DNA from 3 places in the Lysinibacillus sp. NPDC097195 genome. Region 2 is predicted to be linked to each of the others. Evidence: riboswitches for the same ligand, from Rfam matches in the RefSeq annotation. Region 2 holds a riboswitch; each other region holds the start of a gene.

Region 1 (7,105 bases), 1.4 Mb from region 2:
GCAGCGAAGTCATGGCGTGCTGTACCTGTTTCTTGATTCATCGCCCACGGTTCATTTTCTTCTTTTAAACGCTGATGTGGACGTAAAGGCTGTTTTTCCTCTCCAAGCGTATATTTACGCTGATAGCCTCGCGGGGTAATCATCTTATTGTCATAGAAAAATGTCGATGAATTACCAATAATAACCGTCGTTAACATGCCGATATCGTGGTCGAGCATTTCTGCTAATGTCGTCATCGTAATTTCCTGACGATCTCGATAGGCACTTTTCACAAGTCCTACAGGTGTATCCGGCGAACGATATTCAAGCAAAATTCGTTGCGCTTCAACAATTTGACGTGTCCGGCGACCGCTTTTCGGATTGTATAAGGCAATAACAAAATCGGCCATCGCCGCCGCTTCCACACGCTTAGCAATTAAATTCCAAGGTGTTAAATGGTCACTTAAACTAATGGTGCACGAATCATGCATAATCGGGGCACCTAGTAAACTTGCACATGAATTAATAGCTGAAATACCAGGTACGATTTCGACTTCAACCCCAGAGGCCTCCGTCCAACCAAGCTCAATGAGTACTTCATAGACCAGTCCAGCCATACCATATACGCCCGAGTCTCCACTTGAAATAACCGCAACGATATTGCCAGCCTCGGCTTGACGAACCGCTTCCTGAGCGCGTGATACTTCTTCGGTCATACCGGTACTTACAATAGACTTTGCACTGACTAAATCTTGAATAAGCTCAACATACGTTTTATAGCCGATAATAAATTCACTTTGTTGCAATGCCTCTACAGCTCGTGTCGTAATGTGTTTAAAATCTCCAGGTCCAAAACCTACAACAAAAATCTTTCCTTTTTGCGCCATTTGTTACCCCTCTTTCACCTTATCGATGCCTTTAATCGCTGTTGTTTGTGGTGTTCGTTTCAGCGTACCTTCCGTCAATGTAAAAACATGCTCACTATGTAAAGAATCATGATTTAAATCTTGCACGAGTGTCCTACCGTGTTCTACTGTTGGCACACGATACCAATTGCCTTGTGGATAGGCTATAACGACACAAGCATCTTTACATCTGCCATTACAACGTGTTCTCGTCGTATGTATTTCTTTATCGAGTGATAATTTCTCGATTTCATCACGTATGGCTAACGTAATTTCCTCCGCCTCTTTTTTCATACAACTACTACCATTACAAATAAAAAGATGGGTTTTCATTCCCTCTAAATTCCAAGTTGTCATTGTTTTTCTCCCCTTATTGACTTACTGGAAAAAGAAAAAACCTTTACTCAATGTCGAAGAGTAAAGGTTTTGTAGAAGCCAAATAAAACGAATAAACATATATCCGTTCTCGCTCCACTTCTCCCTCCGAAAAGTTTGCATGCCATCAACTAAGCAGGTTTCCTGACTTAAGCTTCCTTTTACTTTCGCGCCTTCCCAGTTTCTTAGTGGCATTGCGATTTCATCAGCTATTACAGTAGCGGGGGCTGTACCGGATTTGCACCGATTTCCCTATTATCTCGAACTATTTCGAGCACTTAATGATGTTTCTATATGAAATTTTTACATAAAAGTTTATAAAATGATTGGAAAACTATTTCTATCATAGCCTATTATTTTTATACTTTTCAACAGTTCTTTTTCATTTATTAGATTTTTAATAAAATTTCAACAAATATTCCGTTGAAATTGCTCGCTATTCTCTTACATTTATCTTAATTTTCTATAAGTAAAAATATTTTTCACAAAAAAAGGATAGCGAATGACTGGAAAAACATGTTACACTTTGTCGTGAAAACTCACAACTTCATCTTTTTTCGGTGCGAAGTGTAGCCATTTCGCTTAAAAGGGAAGCCGGTTCAAGTCCGGCGCGGTCCCGCCACTGTACTAGGGAGTTTTATAGAAAATGTCACTGTCCAAAGGATGGGAAGACCCTATAAAATGATGAACTAAAGCCAGGAGACCTGCCGAAAAAAACGTGATCGTTTCAACCTACGAGGATAGGTGTGCGGCTTGGCAAATGACAAATCGATTTGCTTTTTCAGCTATGCACTTTTTCCACACTGGAGAAGTGCTTTTTTTATTGCGCACGCTACAATCAATGGGAATTGTTAAGGAGGAGAGATTGTGAAATTATCTTTTTGGAAACTTAGTTATTTCTTACTAGCATGTTTACTAGTACCAAAGCGCGCATTTGCTATGCATATTATGGAAGGATTTTTACCGATAGAATGGGCGATTTTTTGGTGGATCATTTCCATCCCATTCATCATTTTAGGATTGCGTTCGATTCGTAAAACAATTGATGAAAATCCCGAAACGAAAATGATCCTAGGATTATCAGGCGCATTTGCATTTGTCTTATCTGCCTTAAAAATACCTTCTGTTACCGGAAGTTGTTCACATCCAACCGGGGTTGGACTTGGGACAGTGCTTTTCGGACCATTAGCGATGAGTGTCATCGGTACGATCGTCTTATTGTTCCAATCATTACTTTTAGCGCATGGAGGTATTACAACTTTAGGGGCAAATGCTTTCTCCATGGCGATTGTAGGACCGATTATCGCTTATTACGTCTTTAAAGGTTCGCAAAAAATTGGCCTATCGTTCTCACTTGCTGTCTTTTTTGCTGCGATGCTCGGGGACTTAGGTACATACGTTGTCACTTCAGTTCAATTAGCACTAGCATTCCCTTCTGAAGTAGGAGGCTTTATGGCTTCATTCACTAAATTCGCAGGGATTTTCGCGCTAACACAAATTCCATTAGCCATTAGTGAAGGTATTTTAACCGTCATTGTCATGAATTTCTTAAAAAAATACAATGTCAGCGAATTAAAAGCTTTACGTGTATTGTCAGCAAAGGAGGCACATTAATATGAAAAAAAATTTATTGCTCCTTGGGATTGTTGTACTGTTAGCAATCATCCCTCTTTTTATTCAAAAAGGTGCTGAATTTGGTGGAGCAGACGGAGAAGCTGAAGCAGCTATCGGTGAAATAAATGCAGACTATGAACCATGGTTTGAAAGTTTGTGGGAACCACCTAGTGGTGAGATTGAAAGTTTATTATTCGTCTTACAAGCTGCGATTGGCGCTGGCTTTATTGGCTATTTCGTAGGCTATATGCGCGGCAAGCATAAAGAGGGTTAAAGTATGTTACTTATTGATAAGTATGCTTATATTAATAAACTAGCGTCTGTACATCCATTAGAAAAAATGACATTTTCCTTAGGGTTACTGCTGTTGTCTTTAATCATAAGAGATGAACTTATTTCACTCATTGCATTTATTGTAATGAGTGCTTTTATCATTTTAGGCGCTAAAATCCCTTGGCAATATTATGTAAAACTACTGTTGTTGCCTGCATTTTTTCTGCTATCAAGTTTACTCTCGATTGTCATTTCCATAGCCCCAAATACAAGTGCTCTCCCTCCCTATTTTTGGGCATTAACGGTCAGTCAGTGGACTATTTTTATCGGTAATGAGAGCATACTTACAGCTCAGCAATTATTATTCACTGTGCTAGGCAGTATCGGCTGTTTATATTTTTTAATTTTAACGACGTCAGTGCAATCTATTTGTTTCGTCTTGCGACAATGGCATCTGCCTGCTTTATTTGTTGAACTAGCAGAGCTCACCTATCGATTTATCTTTATCTTTTTAAATAGTATGCAAAAAATTCATCTTGCCCAACAGGCTCGACTCGGCTATCAATCACCGATGCAATGGCTACGGTCGATTTCCATGCTTATTGCAGCATTATTTGCAGAAATGTTTCAACGGAGCCGCGAGTTAAACAATGCCATGCAAGCACGTGGTGGTGACGCCGTCTACTGGCAAAACAACGTCAGCTATAGCAAGAAAAATTGGATTGGAATTGTGGTTATTTTTACATTCCTCACTTTATTTGGAGGGTTTTATTCATGACAGAGCTTTATTTTGATATTCAGCATTTATCTTATGCCTATGCAGACGGTACTGAAGCCTTAACAGATATTTCATTACAAATTCCAAAAGGTAAAAAAATCGCACTGCTTGGTCATAATGGTGCGGGTAAATCTACGTTATTTCAGCATTTAAATGGTATTTTAAAACCGACCGCTGGCAGCATTATGTTTTGTAATAAAACGCTTGGCTATTCTAGAAAAGCATTAGCTGCCTTACGTCAGCAAGTTGGCATCGTCTTCCAAGATGCAGACAATCAACTTTTTTCCGGCACCGTCAAGCAGGACGTTGCTTTTGGACCATTAAATCTTGGTTGGTCGCAAGAAAAAATAGAAGAAAAAATCGCATGGGCCGTAGCACAAACTGAGATTGAAGCACTGCTTGATAAGCCTATTCATTTTTTAAGTGTTGGTCAGAAAAAACGAGTGGCGATGGCTGGTGTACTTGCAATGGAACCATCTGTGTTACTACTAGATGAACCAACTGCCGGCCTCGATAATTATTATGCTACACAGTTTTTACAGTACTTAGCTAAATTAGAAAATGGGCAACGTACCTTTTTATTAGCGACACATGATATTGCGTTAGCTTATGAATGGGCAGATCACATCATTGTTATGGAGGCTGGAAAAGTTATTTACAACGGAGATCCAATTGACCTTTTCTATCAGAATGAAGTACTGGAACAAGCCCATCTAGAACGCCCTTGGGTTTTTGACATAGCGCTAGCTTTGCAACAAAAAAAGCTAGTCCCTGCCAATCTACCAATGCCTCGCTCTAAGGAAGACTTACAAAAAATAATTGCAACCATTTAAGTGCCAGGCACCCAAACAATTTTGAATATTTAGACAAACTTGCATTGAGTTGATAAAACTGATGCAAGTTTTGTTATCTAAGTGGTAAATTACCTTTAAGTTTAAGGATATATACTATATTTATTTAAAAAACTTGCAATTTTTTTTGAATATGATATGAAACTTTTCTATTTTTCATCCGTTATAAATAGTGTAATGCCATATTTTACGTAAGGAGGAAAAACAATTGAAAAACTGGGTGATGAAATCAATCGCTGTTGTAGCATGTTCTGTACTAATGGTTCCTGCTGCTTCTGCCTTTGCTGAAGCACCACAGAACCCAGCACTAGTAGCAAATATGCTCGCCAGCAACAAACAGCAAGCAGTCAAGCAAGTCAACAGGCTAACAGGAGGAAACGAATGGATTAATACCGATACTATTATTATCAAACATTCGGGTCTCGCTAGGAGCGTACATAGTAAAATTGGTTCCAAAGTCATTCGTTCGATTCCATCATTAGGTTACGATGTGATTCAACTAAAAAAAGGACAATCGTTAAAAGAAGCAATTACTTATTATGCTAAACAAAAAGGCGTAAAAAGTGTATCTCCAAGTTACAAATATCAGTCCTTTAGCAACAAAGTCGATCCAAACAAAAAAGATATGTATCATTTAGACTTACTACAAATTGATAAAGCGCTAGCATTGGCTGGAAACCATGAAGTAAAAGTAGCTGTAATCGATTCGGGTGTGGATTTTAAGCATCCTGATTTACAAAAGCAAATACTGCCACCACACAATGCAACAGCACCTGCCAATTCTACTTTCCCTGATGCACATGGCACACATGTAGCAGGTATTGTCGCTGCCACAAAAGATAATGGCATAGGAGGACATGGGGTCTTTCCTCAAGCAAAGATTCTTCCAATCGATGTTTTTAACGGCAAACAAACCGCCAATGATTTTGTCATAGCACAAGGCATTCTGTACGCTATTGAACAAAATGCAGACATTATTAATATGAGTCTCGGTGGCTATGGAGCGTCGCCACTTATGGAGGAGGCCGTTAAAAAGGCAATCGACAAAGGCATTACGATTGTCGCGGCTGCAGGTAACGAATCAACCGATTTTTACTCCTTCCCCGCTTCTTTTGAGGGTGTCATTAGCGTCGGCTCTACTAATGAACGCAATCAGCTTTCAAGCTTTTCCAACTTCGGCCCATCAGTAGATTTAGTCGCTCCAGGGGAAAATATTTTCAGTACCGTTTATGATGATAAAAAAGGTTCTTCCTTTGCGACATTTAGCGGGACCTCGATGGCATCACCTGTCGTTGCAGGGGTAGCCGCTTTATTAAAATCAAAACATCCCGATTTAAAACCACATGAAATAGAAGCAATACTTGAATTAACAGCAAAGGACTTAGGTGAAAGAGGCTACGATCTTACCTATGGACATGGCCTCGTTGATCCGTTAAAAGCATTACACTTCGATTTAAACAACCTACCTAAACGCTATTCTGAAACTAAAGAACAACGCATAACTAATGCCACTGAGCTAAATAAAAACATAGTTAATGTTGAAAAAGGGCAATTCAAGCTACCAGATGAAAAGAAATGGTACAAAGTTGATTTAGAGGCGGATGAATATGTTCAACTGTCCTTAGAGGGTGCTAGCAACTACGATTATGCATTTGACTTGTATTTCTACCCTGCTGGTCACAAGGGAGAAGTAGAACCTATAAAAGTGAATGATGTGCGAGCAGGCAAACAAGAAGGCTACCTTTATAAAGCGGAGCAAGCAGGTACGCTACTTATTGGCATTAAAGATTTTAATGGCGGCTATAGCTTAAGAGGTGCATCAAACTACGTTTTTACTGCCCAAACGACTAATGAATTACCAATCGATTCATTAGACATAAACAACCCGCATAACATTCAACAGTTCCCATTTAGTACAGCAGGACAAAATTACACATTACTTTCTGCTGATCAACAAGGTGATGCAGACTACTTCACTTTTGCAGTTACTGAACCTAGCACGCTCAAATTTGATTTATCAGGTATCCCAGGTGTGAATGCATCAATGGAAGTCTTTTTAAAAGAAGACCTAGCAAATGCTCCAACAGAACAAATAGATGACGAGGAGTGGTATGAGGACGAATGGCATGAGGCTGTCCCTTTACAATCTTCCAGTTCTGCTAAAAGTGACGGTACAAGCCTTATATTCGATGCACAACCAAATGAAGAGTATATACTAAAAGTGTCCAATAGCAACTCTAGTGAATTTTTATTAGAATTGCTCCTTTTCGGTAGCTTTGATAATGGGGAACTAAAAAGCAGCAATGAATCTATTATTCCTTATACTTTAA
Region 2 (7,105 bases):
GCAGATGGGATACGGATAAGTGGTGAACGGTTTTGTGCAGACCATGCTACGTAACATGGTGCTTCATAACCAGGAACTAATCGTTTATAAGAGTTTACTGTTGGGTTTGTTACAGCTGTGAATCCTTGTACGTGTTCAAGGACACCTGCCATAAATTGCATTGCAGTTTCAGAAAGACCTAGTTCAGTCGATTCATCGTAGAATGCATTTTCTTTACCTTTAAATAAAGATACGTTGAAGTGCATACCAGATCCTGCTTCACCGAATAATGGTTTTGGCATAAATGTCGCATGTAAACCGTGTTTACGGGCAATTGTTTTAACAACTAATTTGAATGTTTGGATGTTGTCACATGCTGTAATAGCATCTGCATATTTAAAGTCGATTTCATGTTGACCTGGTGCTACTTCATGGTGAGAAGCTTCAATTTCAAAGCCCATTTCTTCAAGCTCTAAAACGATATCACGACGACAGTTTTCACCTAAGTCAGTAGGTGCTAAGTCGAAATAACCACCGTGGTCGTTTACTTCTAAAGTAGGTTCACCTTTTGCATCTAATTTAAATAAGAAAAATTCTGGCTCAGGCCCTAAGTTGAAGCTTGTGAAGCCCATATCTTCCATTTTTTTAAGGATACGTTTTAAGTTATTACGTGGGTCACCAGCGAATGGTTCACCTTTCGCAGTGTATACGTCACAGATGAAACGTGCTACTTTCCCTTTTTCTGAAGTCCAAGGGAACACTACGAAAGAATCTAAATCAGGATATAAATACATATCTGATTCTTCGATACGCACGAAGCCTTCAATTGATGAGCCATCGAACATCATTTTGTTTTCTAGTGCTTTATCTAGTTGACTAACAGGAATTTCAACGTTTTTAATTGTACCTAGAATATCCGTAAATTGTAAACGTATGAAACTTACATTTTTTTCCTCTATTAAACGCTTGATGTCCTCTTTTGTGTATTTACCCACAGTTTTCCACACTCCTATAAATTGTCTAACATATATCATTACCCTATTCTATTAACAAAAAAACCTTTAATAGAATCGAGATAAATCACCACGTCGAATGGATGATTTTTGCATGCGCTGAGCTTGACGCATTTCTTCGCGCATAATACGACGTAATTCTGTGTCGCTTAAATCAGGTTCTTCGGTTGCAACAGGATCTAATTTTTTAGCAAATAACTTTTTAATTTTCGCCATATTCATGCCCTGCTCTAAATAATCTTTTATTTCAAGAAGTGTATCAACATCATTTAATGAAAACATACGTCGATTACCTTCTGTTCGGTGTGGCTCTATTAAATGGTGTTCTTCATAATAACGAATTTGGCGTGCCGAAAGCTCGGTTAATTGCATCACGATACTCATAGATAATAACGGCATCGTTCGTCTAATTTCACGACTCATTTAATTCCCCCCTAATACCCGCTTATCATATAACGAAAAATTTTCACTGTCAATAAAGATGTAAGGTTTCCTAACATGGATTTTTAATTTTTTTTTGAATTGATGAAAAATTGTTAAAAACTATACTTTTTACGGCTTTTTTCTTAATAATAAATTGTATGAAGTTCAGGAACAGCTCCCTACATTGACAACCTGCTAATACTGACATTACGAGCAAAGCCCCATCACAAAACTGTGATAGGGCTTTGCAATAACTATTTTCGGATGCTTTGTACCGCGCTACATATAGCGAATTTCACGTGCTCATATGTTAGACCACCTTGAATAAATGCGGTGAACGGTGGTCGAATTGGGCCATCAGCTGTCAGTTCGATACTTGAGCCTTGAATAAATGTACCTGCCGCCATAATAACATCATCTTCATAGCCAGGCATATAAGCAGGCTCTGGCGCATAATGCGCATTAATCGGAGAGTTTGCCTGAATTTCACGACAGAAAGCAATCATTTGCTCAGCAGTATTAAACGATACCGATTGAATTAGGTCTGTACGCTCTGCGTGATAACTTGGGAATGTCGTCATGCCTACTTCCTCCAACATAGCCGCAGTGAAAATCGCACCTTTTAATGCTTGACTCACAACATGAGGTGCTAGGAAAAAGCCTTGATAGAAATCACCAAGCGTATTTAATGTAGCACCTGCTTCTGCACCAATTCCTGGTGATGTCATACGATACGCACATTTTTCTACTAGATCCGCTCGTCCTGCAATATAGCCTCCTATTTTTGCTAAGCCTCCGCCAGGATTTTTAATCAATGAACCCGCTATTAAATCTGCGCCTACTTCTGTAGGTTCCTGCGCCTCTACAAATTCACCATAGCAGTTATCTACAAAAATAACGGCATTCGGTGCCAGTTCTCGTACCTTTGCACACATTGCTGCAATTTGCGCAATCGTAAAGGATGGACGAGTGGCATAGCCTTTAGAGCGTTGAATGGCTATCATCTTCGTGTTTGGCGTAATGGCCGCAGTAACTGCATCCCAATCAATTTCTTTGTTATCCAGTAAATCTACATGGCGATAGCCAATTTTATAATCTTTGAGAGAGCCTGTATCTTTGTCTCCACCATCGACAATCGACTGTAACGTATCATATGGTTGACCTGAAATATAGAGCAATTCATCACCTGGTCGTAACACACCGAATAAACTAAGCGTAATCGCGTGAGTGCCGGAAATAATTTGCGGTCGCACAATTGCTGCCTCTGCTCCAAAAACTTGTGCATATACCCGCTCAAGATTGTCCCGCCCTTCATCATCATAGCCATAACCATTGGATGGATGTAAGTGATAATCGCTTACTTGATGTGTTCGGAATGCAGCAAGTACCTTTTGCTGATTGATGAACGCCATATTTTCCACCTTTGTGTGATAAGGGCGCACCTTTTCTTCTATTTTTTCCGCTAATGTTAGCGTTTCTGCTGTTAAATGGGTTGTAAAAGTCATTATTTTCGTCTCCGTTTCAAATTGTTCTTTCCTATCTTATCAATTTGTTTGCAAGCCTGCAAAAATTGCTATTGTGTCTAACTGTTAAATGCGCTAAGCTAAGGGGCGGACTTACTACAATATATTCTCGTTTAAGGAGGGAAAGTGATGGCTTGGGAAGTTTTTAGCATTATCGGGACAATTGCCTTCGCTATTTCCGGAGCAATAATAGCAATGGAAGAAGAATACGATTTATTCGGTGTATATATACTTGGCATTGTAACGGCATTCGGTGGCGGTGCCATTCGTAATTTACTAATCGGGCTACCCGTTACAACATTGTGGGGGCAAGATATGATGTTTCAAATCGCGATTGCGGCCATTACGATATTTTTTATCTTTCCGCATCATTTGATACAGCATTGGCATCGTTGGGGCAATTTAACTGATGCCATCGGTTTATCGGCTTTTGCGATTCAAGGTGCATTGTATGCTGTCAAACTCAACATGCCGATTAGTGCGGTGATTGTTGCGGCAGTTTTAACTGGATCAGGCGGGGGGATTGTGCGAGATTTACTAGCCGGACGTAAGCCACTCGTGCTACGCGATGAAATCTACGGTGTCTGGGCAGCACTTGCTGGTCTTCTAATCGGATTAGAATTATTACAGGGAGATATTTTCTTATATGTATTATTCGGTGTCATTACGATACTACGCGTACTATCTTATATGAAGAAATGGCGCTTGCCATTGCGTAAGTTGCATCGAGCTTAATAGAGGGGGCTACTTCATTAAAGAAGCGAAGGAGGTCCCCTGACATAAAAAAAGTGTTAAATTGAATTCAATTCAATCTAACACTTTTTGCTTTTTCTAAATCAATTATTCCTTAGCTATTAGCGCCATCGTCTCTGCTAATGTTGCCATCTTGCTTACCATCGAACAAGCTGCATCTAAAATTGGAAAGGCTAAAGCTGCACCAGAGCCTTCTCCCAATCGCATATTCATATGTAGCATCGGCTCGACGCCTAACAGTTTGGCAGCAATTTTTGCACCTGGTTCTTCAGAGGCATGAGAAGGAATTATATAGTCTTGCACTTTCGGTTCCAATTCATGGGCAATAAGCGCTGCTACCGTAGAAATAAAACCATCAATCACAACTGGTTTACGATTGGCAGCAGCAGCAAGTATAACGCCAGCCATTGCACCGATTTCTAACCCACCTACTTTGGCAAGAATATCAATTGCATCATGACGATTCGGTTTGTTTAATTCAATAGACTTTTGAATAACAGCTACTTTATGTTCGATTCCTCCTGACCCTAGCCCAGCACCGAACCCAGTTACTTCATGCGGATGACAGCCATGAAGCACAGATAATATCGCGGCACTCGGTGTTGTATTACCAATCCCCATTTCACCAGTAGCAAGTACATTTGCCCCTTGTGCAATTTCCGCTGTCGCAACTTCAATGCCTACTTCAAGCGATTGAATGGCTTCTGCTCTAGTCATCGCTGGACCTAATGCCATATTATCTGTACCGTATTTAATTTTCTTAATGAGCACACCCGCATCAAGCGGAACATCTTCTTTGACGCCAACGTCTACCGTTACTACTTTTGCATTTGTTATGTTAGCAATCGCACAAACGCCTGTCACCCCTTTAGGAAAATTCAACGTTTGGAGCAACGTTACATCTTGCGGGTTTGACGTGACGCCTTCAGCACAAACACCGTGATCTGCCGCACAGACGATAATTGTTTTATGATCTAGTTTAGGATTTAGTTGTCCGGTGATTCCAGCTAGTTGTATGGCAAGTGACTCCAGTTTCCCCAAGCTATTTGGTGGCTTGCTAAGGGAATCAATATAGTTTTTAGATTTTTCCATCATTTGTTTGTCAGCGTATTGAATACTTTGCAACGTTTGCTGTAGTAGTTCCATCGTTATCTCTCCTTTTAATATCTTTTACATACAGAATGAAAAAAAAGAAAAGCCTGTAGTTTATTTCATCACAAATAAACTACAGACTTTTCCATCGTCTATATCATCCGAAGCAATTAGGCAGGTCTCCTGGCTCAATCTCAACATTTTATAGAACCTTCCCAGACAATGCTAGTGGTATTTTTCTATAAAACTCCATTTTACAGTGGCGGGACCGCTAAAGATTTTCACTTTATTCCCTATTCTCCCAAAGCGGGCACCTAATGCTTGTATGTAATTACTTTCAATTTACGACAAAGTATTTTTAGTGTCAATAAAAAAGAGGTAGTAAACGACTGACTCGTTCAATACCTCTGTAACGCTATATTATTTAAATTCTAATTCCCCATCGTAGGCTAACATGCCACCTTCAAGGTTTGTTACATCATAGCCTTGTGCTTCTAAATAGGCACAAGCATTTGCTGAACGTGCACCAGCTTTACATACAATAATGTATGGTTTTGCACTATCTAATTCGTTTAAACGTTCAGGTATTGTACCAAGTGCAATATGTTGGGCACCCGGGATTACGCCTTGTGCTACTTCATCATCTTCGCGTACATCAATAATGTATAGGTCTTCGTTAGCATCTAAGCGTTCTAATAATTGTGTTGTATCCATCGATTTCATTTGTGTAATCCTCCAATATATCAATTTCCTATTACATTATAGCGTGTACGAAAAAAAACAGCTAGTGATGTAACACCGCTATGACTTAGGAAGGGCTGCTAGCAGCTTTGCGATGCGCCACGAAGTCCTTTTCACTCGCCACAAAAACTTTGCGATATACTAAAAAAGAATAAAAAAATACAAAAGGCATGAGATTGAACTTCTTTCTGCCTTTTGTCAATATGTCGCACTTATTGCTAAGTATATTTTCTATACTTCTGTCTCTAAAAATTCAACTTGCTTAGCTGGAACGAATGTAGAAATTGCGTGTTTGTAAATGAGATGCTGTTTACTTTCAGCATCTACTAATAATACTGTAAAGTTGTCATAAGATTTCACAGTTCCTTTTAACTGGAACCCGTTTAACAGAAACACAGTTACAAAAACACTGTTTTTACGTAGATGGTTCAAAAACGTATCTTGCAAATTAATTGATTTCATAGAATGCGCCTCCTCTACTCTCTTTCTACCTCTTCATTCCTATAGTAGCATGATATCCCAATTTATCAATTAGTAATTTTTAGAAAATATTAAAGTTTTTAGTCTTTTCTAATAAAATGTATATCCATTTTGTTGCGGAAATAAGTAAGCTGTCTTTTTGCGTAGCGACGAGAATTTTGTTTTAAATTTTCAATTGCCTCTTCCAATGAGCAACGACCATCTAAATAATCATATAATTCTTTATAGCCAATCGCTTGTATCGACTGCACACCTCGAATATTTTGTTGCCACAATCCTTTTACTTCTTCTAACAGCCCATTGTCCATCATCAAGTCCACACGTCGATTAATACGGTCATATAGCTCTTGTCGAGTCATATTTTCACCTAGCCCTATAATCAAGTGGCGATATAATGGAATTTCTCCACGATTGTGCGCCTCTGAAGCCTTAGAAACACCACTTAATTCAATCATTTCTAACGCTCGAATCACACGTCTCGTATTGTTAGGGTGAATCGTTTGGGCCGTTTGCGGGTCAAGCGCAGTAAGCTTTGCATGCATCGCTTCTGGACCTAGCTTTTCTAGTTCCTCATAATAAGCCTTACGTGCTACCTCATCTACTTGTTCCTCTGTAAATTGATAATCGTAGAGCACTGCTTGTACATATAGACCAGAGCCCCCAACTATAATGGGTAGCTTTCCACGTGCCTGTATTTCACTAATTTTGGCACGCACCATTTTTTGATAGTCTGCTACAGAAAAAGACTCCGTTGGCTCCTTGAAGCTTAATAAATGATGTGGCACTCCTTGCATTTCTTCCTCAGTAATTTTTGCTGTGCCAATATCTAAACCTTTATAAATTTGCATGGAATCGCCATTAATGATTTCACCATTATATTTTTTGGCTAACTCAATGCTCAGTGCTGTTTTACCTGAAGCTGTAGGACCTACAATTGCTACAACTTCTGCTTGCTGTATTTTATTTTCTATCATATTTTTCTAACCACCGTAATAAAACTTGATGAACCGCCTGTTGATTGTCCTCATTTAAAATTTCATGTCGCTTATCTTCAAATAAATAAACTGTGACATCCTGTATACCTGCTGCCACAAACTGTTC
Region 3 (7,105 bases), on a different contig from region 2:
CCTGAAGTTCTCGTATGTTTTTTACCATCTGCGTGTCAGAGCTTAATCCTAGCTCAATAGCATCAATAAGATGGGGATCAAATACTTCTGTTAAACTGTGATGAACACCTTTGCCAAATAGACTTTTAAATGGTGTAAAAACATGTGCTGGGATAAAAAGCCCTCCCATGTCATGAACTTTTTGTTGGAGCACTCGGCCATCACAATAAATCCGCTGTGAACTTAAATGAATATTTTTCATATAGCCTCGCATCCAATTCGAAAAATGCTCCATTACGGCAATCGTAGGAAAGTAAGCAAGTACATGGATAGGTCCTTGACAGTTGCTATCATAAATTTCGATTTCTGAGCCAAGAATTAGCGTTGTATCTTGAAAGCGTAGCCCACCTTCTTCTAACTCCGTGAGCTCCCCTTGTGCTATCATCATCTTCACTTCAGCTATTACTTCTGGTGAATGACAATCAATAATGCCGATTATATCGAGCCCTTTTTTTGCACTAGCCATCTCTAAAATTCGTGCTAACGTTAAAGTTTTGCTCCCTGTAATCTTCACAGCACGTCCATTCATTGTTCGACCAATATGAATATGTAAATCGCTATAATATTCATGAAACAATGCTAACAGCTCCTTTTACTTGATTGTAAAATGAAAAAACCTTACATTGCTGCAAGGCATTTTCAGACATTAGGATGGATGGTTTTGATGGTTGCTATTATCGGTCTCAAACGTACCTGAACCTTGGTTAGGCATTGTTGCAGCATCATAAGCAACTAAGGTAACACCGATTTGCTTTTCGAGCTCATTAATTTTTTCAAGTTGTGTGTGATCTAATTGTGCAAACTTTATTTCTTCCATGTTCATCACGCATCCTTTCAAAAATAACGTTCCCCGAACATCTCCCAACTATACAAAAAGTCTGAATTGTTTGAGTGACTGGCACTCTGATTTTACTTCGTTATTTATGTACCCTAATGACAGTACTACTACTCAAATTGTTTCAGAATTGTGTGAGTGACTGGCACTTAAATATATTAAATAAGGTTTTCCTGTTAGTGGATGTGTTTGGATATCGGCATTAACGCCAAAAACATCTTGCAGCAGTTTAGGCGTTAATACTTCTTCTGGTGTCCCATATTGTACAATACGACCTTGTTGTAAAACGTAAATGTAGTCACAGTACATAGCTGCCATGTTTAAATCATGTAAAGCAGCAACAACAGTTAAATGCAATGTTTGAATTAAATCCATTAATTGTAATTGATGCTGAATATCTAAATGATTCGTAGGCTCATCTAAAATTAGCACTTGTGCCTGTTGTGCTAGTGCACGCGCTACCATCACGCGCTTTTTTTCGCCTCCCGAAAGAGAACTAAAGCTACGTGTTTCTAAATGAGCAATACCCGTTTGCACTAATGCCTCTTTTACAATAGTGAAGTCTTCCTTATCATCCATCTCAAAAAGTTTTTTATGTGGTGTTCTACCCATGCTTACCAAATCTCTCACTGTAAAATCAAATAACACGGGCGTTTCTTGACTAACAACGGCTAACTTTTTGGCAATGACTTTACTTGATTGCTTTAAAATATCTTGCTCATGCAAAAATACAGTACCACTTTCTGGCCTCAATAAACGATACATATTTTTTAATAGTGTCGACTTTCCACTTCCGTTAGGACCGATTAAACCGACAAATTGCTTTGCTTTTATTTGAATACTTACATCTTCTAATATGCGTTGATCTTGAATGGAGTATGATACACGCTTCGCTTCTAATGTCATCGCTCCTAATCTCCTTCACCAAAAGAATAATTGTTACGGCGTAATAGCCAAATAAAAAATGGCCCGCCGCAAAAAGCCGTAATAATTCCGATTGGCATTTCTTCTGGAGCAATTAATACACGCGCAATCGCATCTGCCCACACTAAGAAAACTGCCCCTAACAATGCACTGATTGGGATGACATATTTATAATTAGATCCTACTAATAAACGTACGATATGAGGGATTATTAAACCAACGAAACCAATTGCACCACTTACTGCAACAAGCACACCTGTTAATAATGATACGAGCAGGATTAGCTGTATTCGGAACTGTTGTAAATTAACACCTAACGTGACTGCCGCCTCTTCCCCAAGTAACAATAGATTTAAATGACGATAATGTAGCCATAGCAAAACAAAGACGATTAGAAAAATTATGACGGGAATGAGTATATTACTCCATTTTGCTCCTGCAAGACTGCCTAGCATCCAATACATAACCGCTTTTATACCGCCCTCTTCTTTAGACATCATTAACATAAAATTAGAAGTCGCAGACAATATAAACGATACTGCCATTCCTGCTAGCAACAAGCGGAAGATAGAAATACGTCCACCAACCCGTGATAAGAGAAAGACCATGACCATGGCAATAAAAGAACCTAAAAATGCAGCTACCGAAAGTGCATAGATTCCTAAAAATGAAAATGCTCCTAAAATAATGACTGCCGTTGCACCGACTGTTGCCCCAGAAGAAATACCTAAAACATACGGGTCTGCAATCGAATTACGGACAAGGGCTTGCACAGCTGCACCAGCAATAGCTAAGCCTGCTCCAACAATCGCTGCAAGCAGTACGCGTGGAACACGAATTTGCCATATAATAATCTCCTGTGACCGACTCCAATCAGCCTCAATCGAATTTGGGAAAATCGAAATTTTCGACAGAATAACCTTCCATACATGTAATGGTGTTATCGATACCGACCCAATCATAATTGCCAGCGTCATGGAAGCAATTAATACTAGAACAAGGGTAATAGCAAAAAATATAAATTTTTTATTCATCTGTTTACTAGCTCCTAATCACTCAAAATAATGACGAAGCAAGCAATAAAAAAGGGTATTCTACGCAAGAATGCATAGAAATACCCTCGGCTAAACAAAGTCAGAAAGAATCCATCATTGTCCGTAATTGCTTGCATCCTCGTGGGCATTACAGGTATGAACTAAATGGCAGGTCTCCTGGCTTCGATTCATCGTATCTATAATTACCTTCCCATTCGAAAACAGTGGTGAATCATTATAGAACTCCTCGTTACAGTTGCGGGACAGCGTCGGACTTACACCGACTTCCCTTTTAAGTGGCGCTCATTAAATAAGCGTCACACCATTAGTATCTGAAATTTTAAAATTATGACGATTCTATCATACATAATTATCGTAGTCTATAGCTTCTTCCTTATAGGAATTATTCTTTCATCTTTTCAACTTCAGACAAATAATATTTCGCACAAAATCAAATCCATATTTTCTGCACATTTACTTGTTACATTAAAGACAATTAACTAGTAAGGAGGAGTTTCACATGATATTAAAAAGAAATTGGTTGTTAAGTTTAGTTGCTGTATTTGCTTTACTACTATTATCAGCATGCACTGAGGATGCATCGAAGTCGGAAACTGCTAATAATGACACAACAGATTCTCAAGCACAAACAGACAAAGGAGACGAAATGGATCACTCCACGATGAAACATTCAAGCTCAGGTGAAGTTCCGCCCACTTTAAAAACTGCAGAAAACCCTAAATATCCAGTTGGCAGTACCGCTATTATTAAGGAAGGACATATGGCAGGGATGGCAGGCGCACAAGCAACGATTGTGGGGGCATATGATACAACTGCCTATATTATTTCCTATGAACCGACGACTGGTGGAAAAAAAGTAGAAAATCACAAATGGGTAATACATGAGGAATTAGTGAATCCAGGTGAGGCACCTTTAGCACCGGGCACAGAAGTTAAGACAGATGCTGCGCATATGGAGGGTATGGAAAATGCTACTGTTCGTATTGATGAAGCAGTACAGACGACTGTTTATATGATAGATTTTCCATTAACAACGACTGGTGAAGAAATGAAAAATCATAAATGGGTTACTGAAGACGAACTAGCTTCAAAATAAAAAGAACAACCTCTGGGATTACTCCATCAGAGGTTGTTCTTTTTATTTGTCTCTACTAATTGCAAGTGGCTTTATGCCATTTATAACCGATGCCCCATACTGTCTGTAAGTAATCATCTACCTGAAAGCCACTTTTCCGCAATTTTTCCCTTAAATTGCGGACATGGGAATCAATCGTACGATCATCAATTGTTACGTTATATCCCCAAACCGTATTCATTAAATGTTCTCTTGAGAAAACTTTATTTTGATAATCAAGCAACAGCGCTAACATGGCAAACTCTTTCGGCGTTAAAGCAATAGTCTGTTGTTCAAAAGACACTTCAATGGAATCTTTATTTAATCGTAGCCCTTCAAAAAAAATGATTGTTTCTTCAGTTTTCGTTCTTCTTAAAACAGCATGTATACGGGCTAATAACTCTTCCTCATCAAAGGGCTTTAAAATATAGTCGTCTGCTCCGATAGTTAACCCTTTTACAATATCAGCTTGTTCTCCTTTTGCTGTTAACATAATCACTGGTACATCCCAAAACTTCCTTATTTCCTGACAAACCTGCCAACCATCCATATTGGGCATCATAATATCTAACAGCACTAAATCTACATGTTCTTCTTCTAAGTAGTTTAAAGCATCACTCACCGCTGACATGGCTATGCACTGAAAAGATGGCTCTAGATAAAGAGTTAGTAACTCTAACATCCTTGGTTCATCATCAATTAATAATAATGTTTTCATCCGTTCCTACCCCTTAAACAATAATTCAAAAGTAGTCCCTTTGTTTTCCTCACTCATAACGGTTACTTCTCCTCCATGTGCATGGACAAGCTCCCTCACAATGGCTAGTCCAAGTCCTGAACCACCATGTGCACGGGTACGAGATTTTTCAACCCGATAGAAGCGTTCAAAAATATAAGGTAACTCCTTTTTCGGAATTCCCTTTCCAGTATCTTTGACAATGATTTTTATTAAATGATGGTGTCTTTTCACCATCAAGTAAGTAGCATCTCCTGAGGAACAATAAGTTAAAGCATTATTTAACAGATTCAAAATAATTTGCTCCAGTCTTGCGGAATCGGCCATTAATGTTAAGCCCTTTTCACATTGAACAAAAAAGTGAATCTCCTTTTCCTGAAAGGCAGGATTTAACTTTGCCTCAATACTTGTCACAAATTCATCTAACTGCAGACATTCCTTATTAATAACAAATGCGTTTTCATCCATTTTTGCTAAATCAAATAAATCTTGAATTAATCTTGAAAGCCGATTCGTTTCTTCAATAATAATACTTAAATATTTTTGGCGATCTTGCTCCGTTAAATCTCGCTTATAAAGTATATCTGTATAACCTTTTATAAAAGTTATCGGTGTTCTTAGCTCATGGGCAATACTTGATAAAAATTCCTTTCGTTCCTCTCTTAAATGATTTAAATCATCGGATAGCTGTTGAATGGCATGTGCAAGATCACTCAGCTCATCTTTGCCATTAGTGGAAAGCGCAACAGTGAAATCTCCTTTATTCATTTTCATCGTCGCTTCTTTCATAGCCATCAAAGGTTGGGCTAATTTTCGTGATAGCACAATAATAACGACAATCGTCACTAATCCTGACACGAGGCCAACAATTAGAAAATGTTTGTTTAACCGTTCCATTAACGCATGAATGGAATCTGTATTTTGAAACATAAAGACATAACCAACCGGCTTTTGCTGTTTTACAATAGGACTAATTGTTGCTATATATTTTTCATCCTGCCAGTTTTTCTCCAATACCCGACCACTATAGGGCACACTACCCCCGAGCTTCTTTAAATAAACTTGTATTTCAGGGTGTACTGATGAAGCAGCTAAAATTGTTCCAGCATGATCCGTTATAACAACATCTGTATTTTCTTTTGATTCCATTAATAAAATATGTGCTAACGTCTCCTCATCGAAATTTTGCTCTAATATTGTTCGATGTGAATTGCCAGTTGTCTGTAAATTTGTTAATTCTTCTTCCAGACGCGAATTCGTCAAAGAAACATGTAAAAAAAACATCATAAATGTTTCAATGCAAAACAATGTAATAAAAAAAATAATTCCAAGCTTTAGCGAAAGTTTTTTCATCCTCTAACCACCTATATTTCAAATATGATAACGTGTAAGTGTGAAGATTTTATGCAGAAACTTGTAAAAGTGCCTGTAAAAGTGCCAGGCACCGAAACAATTCTGAATATTTAAGTCAATAGTAACATAATCAATTCCACGTAAACACTTGCCAATGCACAACTAACGTAAAAGAAACAGATGGCGTCACAGCAATGCTTGGAACTGACAAAATACTCACTCACAGCTTGAGTGAATTTTTGACCTCGCAGAGCCGTTATTATGCTAAAAATCTAACCAGGTACAGCGAAGTGTCAGGCACCCAAACAATTATTTATTTGGGAACCGCTGATGCTTAGGTCTTTACACAAAAAAGCCAATAAGTATGACACATACTTATTGGCTTTTACTATTAAAGATATTTTTTAACCCAGTCTAAGAAGTTTTCAATTACTGTATCAAGGAACTTCACAGTACCTTCATCTGTTAAATTGCCTTCAGCATCGAATTTTGTATGAACAGCACCGATATATACATCATTACCGTGAAGTAATGGTGAATTAATTCCTGGTGAGAATAAAATATCACGTAAGTGTAATTGTGCTTTTACAGTACCTAAGTTCCCCATTGATGCACCCATCATGAACGATGGTTTGCCAACCATTACTTTATCTACACGAGATAGCCAGTCAATCGCATTCACCATTACACCTGGTACAGTTCCGTTATATTCTGGTGTTAACCAAAGTACCGCGTCCGCAGCTTTTACTTTTGCTTTAAAATCTAGTACAGCTTGAGGTGCCTCATTTTCGATATCTTGATCATACATTGGTAAATCACGTAAGCTTAATACTTCTAGTTCGAACTTTTCAGCATAACGTTTTTGAATAAATTTGGCTAATGCCATATTATATGATTCTTTACGGATACTTCCGACTATTGCTACTACTTTCATGTTGTTTCCTCCTAAATGGTTCTTCCATTAATATTGGTAAAGCCTTTTTATTTTATACCGCCCTAATAATAGGTTGCAAATTCCTCAACTGGTTTACGATACCCACGTAAGCGTT

What was found. Region 2 has a riboswitch for cobalamin ahead of cobT (nicotinate-nucleotide--dimethylbenzimidazole phosphoribosyltransferase). Riboswitches for the same ligand answer to the same signal wherever they lie in the genome.
Region 1: linked by a shared signal. The riboswitch ahead of ACIQXI_RS03705 ((2Fe-2S) ferredoxin domain-containing protein) and the one ahead of cobT (nicotinate-nucleotide--dimethylbenzimidazole phosphoribosyltransferase) in region 2 are both predicted to bind cobalamin.
Region 3: linked by a shared signal. The riboswitch ahead of ACIQXI_RS21090 (FecCD family ABC transporter permease) and the one ahead of cobT (nicotinate-nucleotide--dimethylbenzimidazole phosphoribosyltransferase) in region 2 are both predicted to bind cobalamin.

The regions. Positions count from the first base shown of each region.
Region 1 covers NZ_JBIWDP010000001.1:728,908-736,012, reverse strand. Annotated here, with positions in the region: gene cobJ (precorrin-3B C(17)-methyltransferase) at 1-866, opposite strand, end outside; gene ACIQXI_RS03705 ((2Fe-2S) ferredoxin domain-containing protein) at 870-1,241, opposite strand; cobalamin riboswitch at 1,377-1,555, opposite strand; cobalamin riboswitch at 1,801-1,985, shown strand; gene ACIQXI_RS03700 (energy-coupling factor ABC transporter permease) at 2,127-2,873, shown strand; gene ACIQXI_RS03695 (energy-coupling factor ABC transporter substrate-binding protein) at 2,875-3,147, shown strand; gene cbiQ (cobalt ECF transporter T component CbiQ) at 3,151-3,924, shown strand; gene ACIQXI_RS03685 (energy-coupling factor ABC transporter ATP-binding protein) at 3,921-4,757, shown strand; gene ACIQXI_RS03680 (S8 family peptidase) at 4,984-7,105, shown strand, end outside.
Region 2 covers NZ_JBIWDP010000001.1:2,143,644-2,150,748, forward strand. Annotated here, with positions in the region: gene glnA (type I glutamate--ammonia ligase) at 1-974, opposite strand, end outside; gene ACIQXI_RS11195 (MerR family transcriptional regulator) at 1,041-1,415, opposite strand; gene ACIQXI_RS11200 (methionine gamma-lyase family protein) at 1,670-2,920, opposite strand; gene ACIQXI_RS11205 (trimeric intracellular cation channel family protein) at 3,068-3,673, shown strand; gene cobT (nicotinate-nucleotide--dimethylbenzimidazole phosphoribosyltransferase) at 3,779-4,837, opposite strand; cobalamin riboswitch at 4,940-5,116, opposite strand; gene ACIQXI_RS11215 (rhodanese-like domain-containing protein) at 5,204-5,506, opposite strand; gene hfq (RNA chaperone Hfq) at 5,756-5,986, opposite strand; gene miaA (tRNA (adenosine(37)-N6)-dimethylallyltransferase MiaA) at 6,085-6,978, opposite strand; gene ACIQXI_RS11230 (alpha/beta fold hydrolase) at 6,965-7,105, opposite strand, start outside.
Region 3 covers NZ_JBIWDP010000009.1:29,037-36,141, reverse strand. Annotated here, with positions in the region: gene ACIQXI_RS21105 (endonuclease Q family protein) at 1-568, opposite strand, end outside; gene ACIQXI_RS21100 (hypothetical protein) at 686-856, opposite strand; gene ACIQXI_RS21095 (heme ABC transporter ATP-binding protein) at 989-1,780, opposite strand; gene ACIQXI_RS21090 (FecCD family ABC transporter permease) at 1,786-2,832, opposite strand; cobalamin riboswitch at 2,983-3,174, opposite strand; gene ACIQXI_RS21085 (YdhK family protein) at 3,353-3,949, shown strand; gene ACIQXI_RS21080 (response regulator transcription factor) at 4,005-4,685, opposite strand; gene ACIQXI_RS21075 (ATP-binding protein) at 4,692-6,056, opposite strand; gene ACIQXI_RS21070 (NADPH-dependent FMN reductase) at 6,448-6,990, opposite strand; gene ACIQXI_RS21065 (nitroreductase family protein) at 7,053-7,105, opposite strand, start outside.